DNA from 3 places in the Streptomyces sp. CNZ301 genome. Region 1 is predicted to be linked to each of the others. Evidence: riboswitches for the same ligand, from Rfam matches in the RefSeq annotation. Region 1 holds a riboswitch; each other region holds the start of a gene.
The links. A riboswitch is a leader RNA that binds a small molecule or an ion and turns the genes downstream of it on or off. The one in region 1 is predicted to bind cyclic di-AMP.
Positions count from the first base shown of each region.

Region 2: linked by a shared signal. The riboswitch ahead of EV375_RS14555 (C40 family peptidase) and the one ahead of EV375_RS20600 (ATP-binding protein) in region 1 are both predicted to bind cyclic di-AMP.
Region 3: linked by a shared signal. The riboswitch ahead of EV375_RS07490 (transglycosylase family protein) and the one ahead of EV375_RS20600 (ATP-binding protein) in region 1 are both predicted to bind cyclic di-AMP.

Region 1 covers NZ_SHLG01000001.1:4,775,378-4,779,893, forward strand. Annotated here, with positions in the region: gene EV375_RS20590 (PP2C family protein-serine/threonine phosphatase) at 1-444, opposite strand, end outside; gene EV375_RS20595 (Rieske (2Fe-2S) protein) at 609-1,535, opposite strand; cyclic di-AMP (ydaO/yuaA leader) riboswitch at 2,030-2,189, shown strand; gene EV375_RS20600 (ATP-binding protein) at 2,202-2,942, shown strand; gene EV375_RS20605 ((deoxy)nucleoside triphosphate pyrophosphohydrolase) at 2,980-3,396, shown strand; gene EV375_RS20610 (DinB family protein) at 3,443-4,162, opposite strand; gene EV375_RS20615 (YDG/SRA domain-containing protein) at 4,490-4,516, shown strand, end outside.
Region 2 covers NZ_SHLG01000001.1:3,397,892-3,402,407, reverse strand. Annotated here, with positions in the region: gene EV375_RS14565 (cytochrome P450) at 1-764, shown strand, start outside; gene EV375_RS14560 (hypothetical protein) at 844-1,197, shown strand; gene EV375_RS14555 (C40 family peptidase) at 1,336-2,433, opposite strand; cyclic di-AMP (ydaO/yuaA leader) riboswitch at 2,441-2,612, opposite strand; gene pcrA (DNA helicase PcrA) at 2,820-4,516, shown strand, end outside.
Region 3 covers NZ_SHLG01000001.1:1,708,379-1,712,894, reverse strand. Annotated here, with positions in the region: gene EV375_RS07495 (thiamine pyrophosphate-dependent enzyme) at 1-660, shown strand, start outside; gene EV375_RS07490 (transglycosylase family protein) at 936-1,988, opposite strand; cyclic di-AMP (ydaO/yuaA leader) riboswitch at 1,994-2,174, opposite strand; gene EV375_RS07485 (response regulator) at 2,452-3,279, opposite strand; gene EV375_RS07480 (oxidoreductase) at 3,702-4,516, opposite strand, start outside.

The sequences.
Region 1 (4,516 bases):
AGTCGCCTCGGCGACCGCCTGCACCTGTACGAGCTGAAGCGTGGTGCGTTCCAGGATCATGGACAGCAGTGTGGAGAAGCCGGTGACCAGGACGAGAGTGATGACCGGACCGGTGACGTTCTCCGGGTACACGTCCGTCAGGGCAACGTGCAGCCCGATCAGCAGTCCGACCGAGAGCAGTCCGATCAGAAGCGTCACCGCGGGCTGCGACAGCAGCGCCGCCAGGACGACGGCGGCGGTGAGGAACGAGGCGAACGAGTAGCGGCTCGGCGTCAGCAGCTCCAGGACGAGCGCCAGCAGCACCAGCGTCGGCGGGAGGGCCTTCACCCATGGCGGCAGCAGGTCCGTGCGCCGTCCCGCCGACGCGTGCCTGGCCAGCACACCGGCCGGAAGCCTCAGGCGTTCCAGCAGGTGCCTGGTGGTGCCCGTGCCTCCCGCGTCCACGTCTGTCGTTCCCTTCTGCGGGTGCGCCGCTGTCGCTGCCGTCCAGCCCCTCGCTCGGTCTTCGCCCGTCTCTGCCACAGGTGCCGATGCGGCTTGGGGCTGTCCGTCGGACAGGCCCAGGCGTCCCGTGCGGGTGATCGACGGGACGGTGACGCACCAGCGGTTCAGGCGAGGCGCGCCTCAACCAGTCCGTCCACGTGCCGCGTCTCGAAGACGGGCTGGGGGGACGTCGCGGGTCCGCTCACGTTCCAGCCGTCCGAGAGCCGGAAGACGCTGCCGTGCCAGGGGCAGCGGACACACCCGTCGACGAGTTCTCCCTGCGAGAGCGGTCCCGCCATGTGGCTGCACCGGTCGGCCAGGACGTGCACCGTGTTGCCGGTCGCCCGCACCACCAGAACCGGCGTCTCTCCGACGATCCGCCGCACCGCCTTCCCGACGGGGAAGTCCGCGACCGCGCCCAGCGCGTGCCAGCCGGGCTCCGTACGCACCGGGATGTCCTCGGCGTGGTTGACGGCCGCCGCCTGCCGGTAGGCCAGGTGACCGCCGAGCGCGCCGCCGACCGCCACGGCCGTGAGCCCGGCGTAACCGAAGGCCCGCCCGCGCACGGTGTGGCCCCGCACGCGCGCACCCAGCGAGTAGGCGTAGAGGATCACCCCGGCGGAATTGGCGACCGCGTGCAGCAGACCGACGCGCATCTGCGGTTTGCGCAGCTCAGCCCAGTCGACCCACCCGGTTACGGCGGCGGGCACGGCGGCGACGAGCCCCGTGGCGATCAGCACCGCCGGCGCGTAATGCCGGCGCTTGCCCGGAATCAGGTCCAGGACGGCGGCCGAGAACCAGGTGCCGAGCGGGACCTGGACGAGCGCCGGATGAAGGGGGTGGCCGAGCCAGTGGCCGTGCAGTACGTCGCGGTCCTCGTCACTGAGGGGGAGTGCGTGCACGGCCCGCTGGAGTCCCTGGACCGGGGGGTCCAGCCGGGTGTCCTGCTCGGTTCTCTCGATGGCGGCGAGTACGCGTCCCTGCCGCTCGGAGTCGGGCAGCACGGCGCGCAGGGCGCTGGCGCAGGCAAGCAGCTTCTGTGAATAGGACATACAGCCCGGTTCCCGTCAGCAAGCCGAACAAACCGTGACATCCAGGGCGTGGCTGGTGGCCGGTCCGTCCGATGGGCCGGTCGGGCGGGCCCCCTCCGCCGGGTCGGCACGCCGCGCTCGCAGAGCGATGCCGTCGGTGCCTCCGTGGCCGTGCGGCGCCTCGCTCTGTCGCTGCCGCTCCTGCTGAGGCGTTCCGTCGGTCGTTCCGCTCGATGCTCTCCCCCCTTGAGGGGGCGGGGGCACTGCCCCGTCACGATTGGTTCACCGGTCACGCACAGCGACCACACGCGCGGTGCAGAGTGAGCAAGTGCCCCAATTAGCCCTTACTGTCCAGGAATCCGCATGTCATGGAGCTACAAATCTCACTGGAACCGCTTGGAATCTCAGCGGCGGCTCTATTAACGTTCCATAACGCAGCGCGGTCGTCACTGCCGTCACGAGAGACGGCTCCGTGCGCCGTCGCCGAATCCTGAAAGTGCACCACCCCGAGCCACAACTCGATATCGCTGCACCAAGGGAACCGGGGAACCACCCCCTGCCACACGGCAGGGACTGGGGTGAATCGGCAAGTTCCGCCCACGGGCGGGCAGTTCGTAGGAGACCTTCCTGCTCCGAACCCGTCAGCTAACCCGGTAGGCGAGAAGGAAGGAAAGGAGAACGGCCCCCGTGGCGTCCAACAGGCATGCCCCCGAGGGCACGTACGACCCGTACCTGGACGACGAAGAGTCCGACAGACACGGCGAATACGGCCCCTACGGCAACGATGGCCCGCACCAACAGCCCGGTAGCTTCGACTTCTTCGAGCAGACCGGCAGCTACGGCCAGTACGACTCGTACGCATCACAGCCGGCTGACACCTACGGCGCGTACGACAGCTACGGCACGTACGGTTACGGGACCGACGGGGCATACGCCACACAGGAGTTCGCGGCGCCCGAGAGCGCACCGAAAGGCTGTGGACCGATGACCGGCGGCGAAGAACGCCCCGCCCTCGCGGAGCTCGAACGGCAGCACCTGACCCGCAGGTGCTGCGTCACCCTGACGATCCCGCTCCTCGCGGAGCCTGAAGCTCTCTCGCCCGTACGCCACCGCATCGGCGCCTACTTCGAGCTGTGGGGCCTTCCCGAACTCGCCGACACAGCCCGACTGTGCGTCAGCGAACTCCTCACCAACGCCATCGTCCACGTCGGCCCGGGCACCCCGGTCACCCTTCACGCCTCCATGGCCGGCCCACGCCCGCGTCTCAGCCTTACGGATCCGGCACCGGGTGCGCCTCCGGTCCTCCAACGGGCTCCGGACGAAGCCGAGTCGGGCCGGGGGCTCGCTCTCCTCGACGCGCTGACGCACGGGTGGGGCGTGGAGCGAAGGGCGGACAGCAAGACGGTGTGGTGTGAGCTGGGCACATGAACTGAAGCTGCTCACCATGAAGCAGTAGGTTCCGAGCATGGACAAGGCAGAAGCACCGCGAGTGGTGGTCGGGGGCGCCGTGTGCGACCAGGGGAAGTTGCTCGGCGCCAGACGAACTGCTCCGCCGTCCCTCGCAGGACGCTGGGAACTGCCAGGTGGCAAGGTCGAGCACGGCGAGACACCGGCTCAGGCACTGGTCCGGGAACTACGCGAGGAATTGGGGATTGAGGTCGAACCTCTGGAGCGCCTGCCCGGAGAATGGCCTCTTCAGCCGGGACTTGTCCTGCACGTCTGGCGTGTGCGCTTGTTGAAGGGCGAACCCCGGCCGCTCCAGGACCATGACGAAGTGCGGTGGCTAACGGCCGCGGCGGCCTTCGAAGTTGACTGGCTGGACCAGGACCGACCGGCAGTTACGGCTGTCGTGCAGTCACTCACTCGCTCCACAAGCCAGTGAGAGCGGCGCCCTGGTCGGAATCATTTACGCGCAGCGTGCCTGGAGCCTAGCCGCCTGTGCTGAACCGGGCCTGCCACAGGTCGCGGAGCAACGCGATCTCGGCCATATGGTGAATGAACTCAAGGTTGGCGCCCGACAGAACACTGATGTATGGCTCGTCGGAGTCGGAGCCGTATGGGTATTGCGAGAAGCCGACCGTGTTGAGCTGTTCGTCGGAGACGGCTGCGACGCTCTCACGCCAGCGGTCGATCAGTGCCCAGAACCGCTCGAGTGCCAAGGACGCGGAGGGGGCGAAGTCGACCAGCAGCTTTGGCTCCTGCTGCCGCTCGCCGAATGTCCACTCCCAACTGCCTGCGAAACAGAAGTGCAAGTGCCCCAGCCGCCACGCGATGGTCGTGACCGGCGCTTCGTCAGGCTCCGGTGTGCCGGTGTGGGCGAGGACCTGCTCGACTCGCTCGACACTCACACTCCAGTCCTCTGCGATCTTGGCGACCGACATGCCGCTGGCGGCCTGTCGGCCCACCTCGGCGTACTCACTTGCCGGGATGTCCGGGGCGCCCAAGTCGAGCACCCACTCTCCAGGCCCGAACGCCCTGGGCGTCGTCGCCTCGCCCCGGGGCCGGATGGACCAGCACTCGGGTACCGGCTCCCACAGGTACTCCTCGTCGCTGAGCCCCCTCAGCCGCACCTGGGCCATTTCCCTGGCGTGGTCGAACTGGTCGAGCAGCAATGCCAAACGATCGGCCTGCACTGACTCAGTCTCCACGTCTGCCCCCTTCGCGGCCGTGCCCCACCTCGCCGTCCTCAGATGGAAGTTAACGCTCACCTCGCGGGCGTGCGACTGATTTCTTCACCCCACCAACCACCCCCAGCCCCCAGTACCTTTCGCCTCACCGCAGTCGTCCAGGCCGTCGACCTCTCCCTTGATGTGGCCTGCGCGAGCTGCGGTTGAGAAGAGGCTCAGTGGCACATGGCGCCTCTGCCTACTCGGCGATAGGTCAACTTGCCTGCACGGCCCATGAGTTGATGTGGCGTTAGCCAAGCGTGATTGTCCTGTGTGCTGCAGTCAATGTGGCATTGACAGCGTTGGTGGATGGTCAACTCTTCCAAGCCTGTTTCG
Region 2 (4,516 bases), 1.4 Mb from region 1:
TGCCGATGACGGTCATCTGCGAACTGCTCGGCGTACCCGAACTCGACCGTCAGGCCTTCCGTGGCTGGTCCAACGCGATAGTCGGGCCCACCAGCGCGGAGGAGGAGGCCCGCGCGTACCAGGAGATGCCCGCCTATCTCACCGGGCTGATCGAGGCGAAGCGGGAGGACCCTGGCGACGACCTGCTCAGCGCAATGATCCAGGAGGTCGACGACGGTGGCGATCGGCTAACCGGCGACGAACTCACCGGCATGTGCGTGCTGTTGCTCGTCGCAGGCCACGAGACCACGGTCAACCTCATCGGCAACGGAATGCGCGCCCTCTTCGCACATCCGGACCAACTCGCCCGGCTCCGTGCGGACTTCGGGCTGCTGGAGGGCGCCGTCGAGGAGATGCTCCGCTACGACGGCCCCGTCGAGACGTGCACCCAGCGACTCGCCCTGGAGGACGTCGAGATGGGCGGGGTGACCATTCCCGCGGGCTCGACGGTCTTGATCGCCATGGCCGACGCGGACCGCGACCCGGAGCGCTTCGAGGACCCCGACCGCTTCGACATCCGCCGCGACGCCCGCGGCCACATCGCCTTCGGCCACGGCCTGCACTACTGCCTGGGGGCTCCGCTGGCCCGCCTGGAGGGACGAATCGCGATCCGTACTCTGCTGGAGCGCTGCCCGGACATCGAGGCGGACGCGGACGAGTCCTCTCTGCCGTGGCTGACGGGGATGCTGATGCGCGGGGTGAAGGAGCTGCCGGTGCGCTGGTGAAACGGCACCCGGGCTCCCGCAGGCGGGCCGGCGGCCCCGCGCCGGTCTGCCGGCGGCCCCGCCGCTAGGCTCCCTGTCCATGGACGTACTCATACATGTCTTCGTCGGCCTCCACGTCATCGGCATCGCGGCCTTGCTGGGCGGCTTCTTCTTCCAGATGAAGGCGATGCGTGCGGACGAGGCCCGCTTCGTGCCCGGCATGCTGCACGGCGCGCTCACGATGCTGCTGACCGGGATGGTCCTGGTGGGCCTCAACCAGGCGGGCGGCGACCCCGTGAACAACGTCAAGATCGGCGTCAAGCTCGCGCTGCTCGTCGTGATCCTCGGCCTGGTCTATGTGAAGAGGGACGAGGAGAAGGTGCCCTCGTCCCTCTTCGGCACGGTCGGCGCGCTGACGGTGGCGAACATCTTCATCGCCGTCCTGTGGACGTGACGGACGCGATGAAGGCCTGAGATCGCCGTCGTCGGCGGAGGGTCGAGCCGCCGCACCACCCGCCCCTGCCCCGGTCACACCGGGGGGCGACCGGGCCGCGGCAGCGCGACCCGGGCGCCCGGACGGGGCGGCCCGCCGTCAGCCGGGGCGCACCGCCGAGTGGAAGGGCATGTTGCCGGTCGACTCGTACCGCACGTTCGTGCCCGGCTTCGGCGCGTGGATCATCTGCCCGTCGCCGACGTAGATGCCGACGTGGCTGATGTCGTCGTAGAAGAAGATCAGATCGCCCGCCTTCATCTCCGACTTGGCGACCTTCGTGCCGACCTTGACCTGGTCCCACGTCGTGCGGGGCAGGGAGATCCCGGCGGCCTTCCAGGCTCCCTGGGTGAGGCCGGAGCAGTCGAAGGAGCTGGGGCCCGTCGCGCCCCACACGTACGGCTTGCCCAACTGCGCCTTGGCGTAGTCGAGAACCTTCCCGGCCTGCGTCGCCTGCGAGCCGTCCGACTGTGAGCCGTCGCCCTGCTCCGCCTCGCGGCGCGCCTCCTCGGCACGTTCCGCGGCCTTGCGGGCGGCCTCCTGCTTCTGCTTCGCGATCTTTGCCAGGCGTGCCTTCTCCTCGGCCGTCAGCTTCGACAGCAGCTTCCGCGCCTCGGAGAGCTTGTCCTGCACTTCCTGCTTGTTCTTCTTCAGAGCCTTCTGGGACGCGGTGAGCGAGCCCAGTTCCTCGGTGGCGGCCTCCCGCTTGTCCTTCGCCGCCTGCTGCTGCTTCTCGAAGTCGGCGACGGCTTCCTTCTGGCGGCCGCTCATCCGGTCCAGCACGTGCGTCTGCTGGAAGAACTGCTGCGGGTCCTCGGTGAGCAGGAGGGTCGCGGTCTGGGACATGCCGCCCGAACGGTACTGGGCCGTCGCGTAGTTGCCGAGTGTGCGGCGGGCGTCGTTGAGCTTCGCCGTGCTCTCGGCCGCCTCGTCGAGGGATCTGTCCGCCTTCTTGCGCTGGGCCTCAGTCTTCTCCTTGGCCGCGTTGTACTTCTGGGTCGAGACCTCGGCCTTCTGGTACAGCTCGTCGACCTTCTTCTTGACCTCCGAGACCGACGGTCTGCCGTCGTCCGGCGCGGCCTGCGCGCTCTGGGAGAGAAGGGAGACGGAGGCGAGTGCGGCGGTGGTGACGCCGAGGACTCCGCGCTTCGTCGGGGCGGACTTCAGTATCCGGCTGCGCGGTTTGCGGTGGGACGCCAAGACCGGCAACTCCTTCCGTGAACCGCCTACCGGGTTAGCTGTCGGGTTCGGGCTCTCGGAAGGCTGCCCTACGGGTCGTGCGCGGTGCTTGCGCGGTGCGACTTCCCGATTCACCCCGGGTGCGCACGCCTGAGCGCGCATGCGCGGTGGGTCCCCGGCTCCGTGGGCAGTGCTCGTCAGATGCCCTTCGGATGTCCGTCGGATTCGGCGGAGGCGGCCCGTGCCGACGCTTTCGCCGGCGAATGGTGCGGACCGCCTGGCACGGCACCGTAGCGAGATGTGGGGCGTATGTGAAGGCCGTCAGGTGATACGTCCGATATCTGTTCGTTATCCCGTGCGGGAGGTGGCGGTGCGGTGTCGGCGCGGCAATCTAGACTTCTACGACGATGAGCAGCCTCTTCGACGACAGCTTTCTGGCGGACCTCGCACCCGTGCGCGCGCAGGACGGTGCCTCACCCGGGCAGGGCGGACCGAGCAGCTCCGACGGCCCCTCGGCCGGCGCGGGAGACGGCTCCGGGGGAGCCCCGGACGGCCCTCGCGGAGGCGGCGCCGGAGGCCCGTCCTCGTACCACAGGGGCGGTTCGCCGAGGACTGTCGTCGACCCCGAGGCGTTGCTGAAGGAGATGAACGAGGCGCAGCGTGCGGCCGTCGTGCACTCCGGTTCGCCGCTGCTGATCGTCGCGGGCGCCGGCTCGGGCAAGACGCGTGTGCTCACGCACCGCATCGCCCATCTCCTGTCCGCACGGCATGTTCACCCCGGGCAGATCCTCGCCATCACCTTCACCAACAAGGCGGCCGGCGAGATGAGGGAGCGCGTCGAGGAACTGATCGGACCCCGCGCCCAGTCGATGTGGGTGTCCACCTTCCACAGTGCCTGTGTGCGCATCCTGCGCCGCGAGAGCAAGAAGCTCGGCTTCACGTCGTCCTTCTCGATCTACGACGCGGCCGACTCCAAGCGGCTGATGGCGCTGGTGTGCCGGGACCTCGACCTGGACCCGAAGCGGTATCCGCCGAAGGCGTTCAGCGCGAAGATCTCCAACCTCAAGAACGAGCTGATCGACGACGAGGACTTCGCCGCGCAGGCCTCGGACAACTACGAGAAGACCCTCGCCGAGGCGTACACGATGTACCAGGCGCGGCTGCGCGAGGCCAACGCGCTGGACTTCGACGACATCATCATGACGACCGTCCATCTGCTCCAGGCGTTTCCCGACGTCGCCGAGTACTACCGGCGCCGCTTCCGTCACGTCCTCGTCGACGAGTACCAGGACACCAACCACGCCCAGTACATGCTGGTGCGCGAACTCGTCGGCACCGGCGAGGCCGCTGAGCAGCAACCGCGCGCCGCCCGGGACGAGGGCGAGGACGGGGCCGAGGGCGGCGAGGAGGAGAGGCCGGCGCCCCCGATGGCCGAGCTGTGCGTGGTGGGCGACGCCGACCAGTCCATCTACGCCTTCCGCGGCGCCACGATCCGCAACATCCTCCAGTTCGAGGAGGACTATCCGGACGCCACGACGATCCTCCTGGAGCAGAACTACCGTTCCACGCAGACGATCCTCAGCGCCGCCAACGCCGTGATCGAGCGGAACGAGAACCGCCGCCCGAAGAACCTGTGGACGGAGTCCGGCGCCGGTGCCCGCATCACCGGCTACGTCTCCGACACCGAGCACGACGAGGCCCAGTTCGTGGCCGACGAGATCGACCGGCTCACCGACGCGGGCGAGGCCAGGGCCGGCGACGTGGCGGTCTTCTACCGCACGAACGCACAATCGCGTGTCTTCGAAGAGGTCTTCATCCGCGTCGGGCTGCCGTACAAGGTCGTCGGAGGCGTCCGCTTCTACGAGCGCCGCGAGGTGCGCGACGTACTCGCCTACCTGCGGGTGCTGGCCAACCCGGAGGACACGGTGCCGCTGCGCCGCATCCTCAACGTGCCCAAGCGTGGCATCGGCGACCGCGCCGAGGCCATGATCGAAGCGCTGGCGCTCCGGGAGAAGATCACTTTCCCGCAGGCGCTCGCCCGAGTCGACGAGGCGTACGGGATGGCCGCCCGCTCGGCCAATGCCGTGCGCCGCTTCAACGTACT
Region 3 (4,516 bases), 3.1 Mb from region 1:
GCCCAGGCCGCGGGCAAGGACGGCGGCCGTGCTGTACGGCCGCAGGAGGACGGGGAACCCGTGGGTGCCAAGCGGCCCGTAGCGCCCCCGCCTCCCGCCGAGGGGGAGCCGCTGCGCGCCGCGCACGTACTGGCGGAGCTCGCGCGGCGGTTGCCGGCGGACACCGTGCTGGTGGAGGAGACGCCCTCCAGCCGTCCCGACCTGCACGCGCTCGTGCCGGCGCGGCGGCCGCTGGGGTTCCTGAGCGCCGCCATGGGCGCGCTCGGCTTCGCGCTTCCGGCCGCGATCGGGGTGCGGATGGGTGCGCCACGGCGTCCGGTCGTGGCGGTCGTCGGCGACGGGTCGTCGCTCTACCAGATCCAGGCGCTGTGGACCGCCGTGCGCTACAGGGTGGGCGTCGTCTTCGTCGTTCTCGCCAACGGACGCTACGCGATCATGGACCGGCTCGCGGACAAACACGAATCCACCGCGCCCTGGCCCGATTTCGAGGAAGTCAGCGTCTCCGGCATGGCGAGGGCCCTGGGCTGTCCGGCGCGCCGCGTCACCGGACACGCCGCACTGCTCGATGAATTGGACGCGCTGCTCCCCGAACTCCCCGACAGCACTCGCCCGCTCGTTCTCGAAGTGGCGGTGCGGGCCGAGGAGACCTTCCAGCCGTGAAACGGCCGTGGCGGAATCCGCCGGCGGTCGTGAGCGGCCGGCGGTACGCAAAAGCCGACGGCGGCCCGCTCACCCGGATTCCTTCCGGGGAACGGGCCGCCGTCGGCGTCGCAACGCGGTGCCCTTCCGATTCGCTGAATCGCTGATCCGTGGACGATTCAGGGAATCGCGGGAATGCCGAAGCACTTGCCGAAACACACCGCGCCTGTATCGAGTTGTTACGGCCGGTCTCCGGGCCGGTCCGGGCGGTTCGCCGGACTGTCCCATCGGTGCCGTCAGTACGGGCCGTTGACGTTGTCGATCGAACCGTACCTGGCTGCCGCGTAATTGCAGGCGGCCACGATGTTCGCGACGGGGTCGGTCATGCTCCAGGAGGTGCCCTCGACGTGGTACGAGTCGAAGGTGGGCTTGATGGTCTGCAGCAGACCCTTTGAGGGGGTGCCGTTCTGGGCATTGATGTCCCAGTTGTTGACGGCATTCGGATTGCCGCCGGACTCCCGGATGATGTTGCGCTTGATTCCGTCGTAAGTACCGGGAATGTTCTTGGACTTCATGATGTCCAGGGCCTCGCGAATCCAGCCGTCGAGGTTGTTCCCGTACTTCGAGCCGGACGAGTGCACGCCGCCGGCCTGCGGTGCCTTGGCGCCGCCCTGCGGCTGCGATCCCGAGGCCTGTGCCTTGCCGGAGAGGCTGAGCTTCTGCCCCGGGTGGATCAGGTCGGGGTCGGAGCCGACGGTCTTCCGGTTGACCTGGTACAGCTTCTGCCAGCCGCCCTTGGTGTCGTGGTCGCGGGCGATGCCGCTGAGGGTGTCGCCGGGCACGACGGTGTACTTCTCGCCGCTCTTCGGGCTGTCCTTCTTCGCCTTGTCGGCCTTCGCGGCCTTCTTGGCCTGGCCGGACTTCTCGGCGGAGTCGCCGGACAGGTCCGGAGCGGCGCTGTCCCGGCTGAGACCGGCCTTGGGACCGCAGGACGGCCAGGCCCCCGGGCCCTGGCTGTCGAGGACCTTCTCGGCCACGCGGATCTGCTCCTGCTTGGTGGCCTGGTCGGCGCGCGGAGCGTATTCCGTGCCGCCGTTGGCGGACCAGGTGCTCGGGGTGAACTGAAGCCCGCCGTAGTAGCCGTTGCCGGAATTCATGGACCAGTTGCCCGAGGCCTCGCACTGGGCGACCTTGTCCCAGGTGTCGACGGAGGCTGCGTTCGCGGTGCCGGAACCGACGAACGGAAGGGCGAGGCCCGCACCGCCCGCGGTAATGGCGAGCGAAGTGCGCGAAACTTTGCGCGAGATGGGGCGATTGGACTGACGACGGTGTCGACCGCGTCCGGACATAGGGCAGTTCCTCTCCTGCGCCTGCGGGGTGAGCTGTCGGATTCGGGCTGGAGCCGCCCGGCCGCAGCGAATGCGAGGGGGCATTCGCGTGCGGCTTCACCCCTAGCCGCGCGTTTCCTCGTGGGTGCGGAACGCGCGGCACTTACCTGGGTCCCCCGCTCCTGCCGGACTGGGATTGCGTGATTTCCGCCGGCCGGTGGCAGGATTCGGCGTTCCGGTGGCGGACCACCGCACGGGAGACGCGGTGGGATTGCACGTTAAACAGAAGGAATTCGCCACCACAAGAAAGGCGCAGAATCCACCGGAGGTGAAGATCGTGGGAATTGGCATGTACGGGTTGAGGAGTGCCGTTCCATTCGCCTTGCGGGGCAAGGGAATTGAACGGCCCGGGATGCGCGCGACATCGGCGATGTGAAACCCGTCACGTTGCTTCTGTGGTGCGAATCACGCGTTCTCCCCGCTTTTACGGCCCGGTCTGTGCGGGCGCTGCGGAGCCGGCCGGATCCACTCGGTGATACCGGCGCTCCGGGCGCCCCGTGGTGCCGTACCGCAGGGTGACGCGGGCGGTTCCGACGGAGACGAAGTGCTCCAGGTACCGGCGGGCGCTCACACGGGACAGACCGGTGCGTCCGGCGCACTCGGACGCGGAAAGGCCCGCGGAGCCGGTCTCGGCGTCGAGCGTGGCGCGCACCAGTCCGGCCGTCTGTTCCGTGAGCCCCTTGGGCAGCCGCACGCGCCGCCCGTCGGAGCCGCCCGCCGCCTCGTGCGGGCGGAGCGCACCGCCGTCGCCGGTGTCCCCGCCGCCGGAGGAGCCCGGACGGCCGGGTTCCGCCGCCTCGCCGCCCGGGGCTGCCGTGTCGCCGAACAGCCGGTCGACGTCCCGCTGTTCCGGGGCCTGGAGCGCCGCGAGCGCCTCGCGGCGCTCCGCGAACCGGAGCAGCCGCTCCTTCAGCAGCTGCCCCTCGAAGGGCTTGATGACGTACTGCACCGCGCCGCCGCGCTGTGCGCCGCGTACCGTCTCCGCGTCGCGGGCGGCGGTCACCACCAGCACGTCCGGGCCTTCCTCGGGGGTGCCGGTGCCGCGCAGCTCGCGCAGGACCTCCAGGCCGGGCAGGTCGGGAAGGTACATGTCGAGCAGTACGAGGTCCGGGCGCAGCTCGCGCACGGCCGCAAGGGCGTCCGTTCCGCTGTGCACGGCTCCCACCACCTTGAAACCGGGCACCTGCCCGACGAGGGTGCTGTGCAGCCGGGCGACCATGAAGTCGTCGTCGACGACGAGAACACGGATCACGGCTGCCTCCTCCCGCCGCGCCGAATGTGCGGCTCAGGTGCGAATCGGGCGTACAGGGTGCAAGGGGTGTACAGGGTGCAACGGGTCGACGGCTGCGCCTCACCGGTGCGCGGTCGGCGGCCCGGGAGGACCGCACGGACGCAGGAAACCATGCCCGACGCGGGGGCCCCGCACCAAGCCGCGCGTCCGAGCCGCACAGGGGCCGCACATGGGCAGCACGGTGGCCGCACGGCATCGGCACCCGCACGCAGGGCGGCCGGGCCGCCGGGCAACCGGGCGGCAGGCCGGCCCGGGCAGCCGGGCGGCAGGTCGGCCAGGCGGCCGGGCCGCCGAAGGGCCGGTCAGGCCCCGCGTTCAGGCCCCTGCCCCGCCCCGGCCTTCCCGCTCGCCCCAGCCTTGCCGCCCGCGCCCGGGCCCGCCGGTCACTTCATCCCGTACGTGACTCCCGTCAGCCGTTCCGAGACCGCCCAGAGCTGCGCCGCCGCGATGTCGTTGCGTGCCCACGGGGCCCGCCGGGCCGGGCCGGGACCGCCGCGGACCCCGAGGATTCGCGGACCGTAGAAGGAGTCTCCGTGCACGTACGGGGCCGTCGCCGCGTACAGGACCGGCGCCGCACCCTGGTCGGCGGAGGCGCCGACCACGTCGGTGAACAGCCGCGTGAGGCGCTCCAGCCCCGCCCGGCCCGCCAGCCGCGGGCCCTTGGCCTGGAGTTCGGTCCGTGCATAGCCGGGGTGTGCGGACGTGACGGTCAGGTCGAGACCCTCACGGTCGGCGCGGTGGGCCAGCTCCCGCACGAAGAGGAGATTGGCCGTCTTCGAGGCGCCGTAGGCGAGCAGGGGACGGTAGCGGCGCTCGCAGTCGAGGTCGTTCATGTCGATGTTGGACAGGAAGTGGGCCATGCTCGCGACCGTCACCACGCGCGCGCCGGGCGTGGCGGCGAGCCTGTCCAGCAGCAGCCCCGTGAGAGCGAAGTGGCCGAGGTGGTTCACGCCGAGATGCGTCTCGAAGCCGTCGGTGGTCCGCCCGTAGGGAACCGCCATCAACCCCCCGTTGTTGACCAGCAGATCGAGCCGTCTGTACGGCAGCGCGTTCGCGAACTCCCGTACGGACGCCAGGTCCGCCAGGTCCAGCAGCCGCAACTCCGCACGCGCCTCCGGCACTTGGGAGAGCAGCCGGTCCAGTGCCGCGGCGCCGCGCTGCTCGCTGCGGCACGCCAGCACCACGCGGGCGCCGCGCC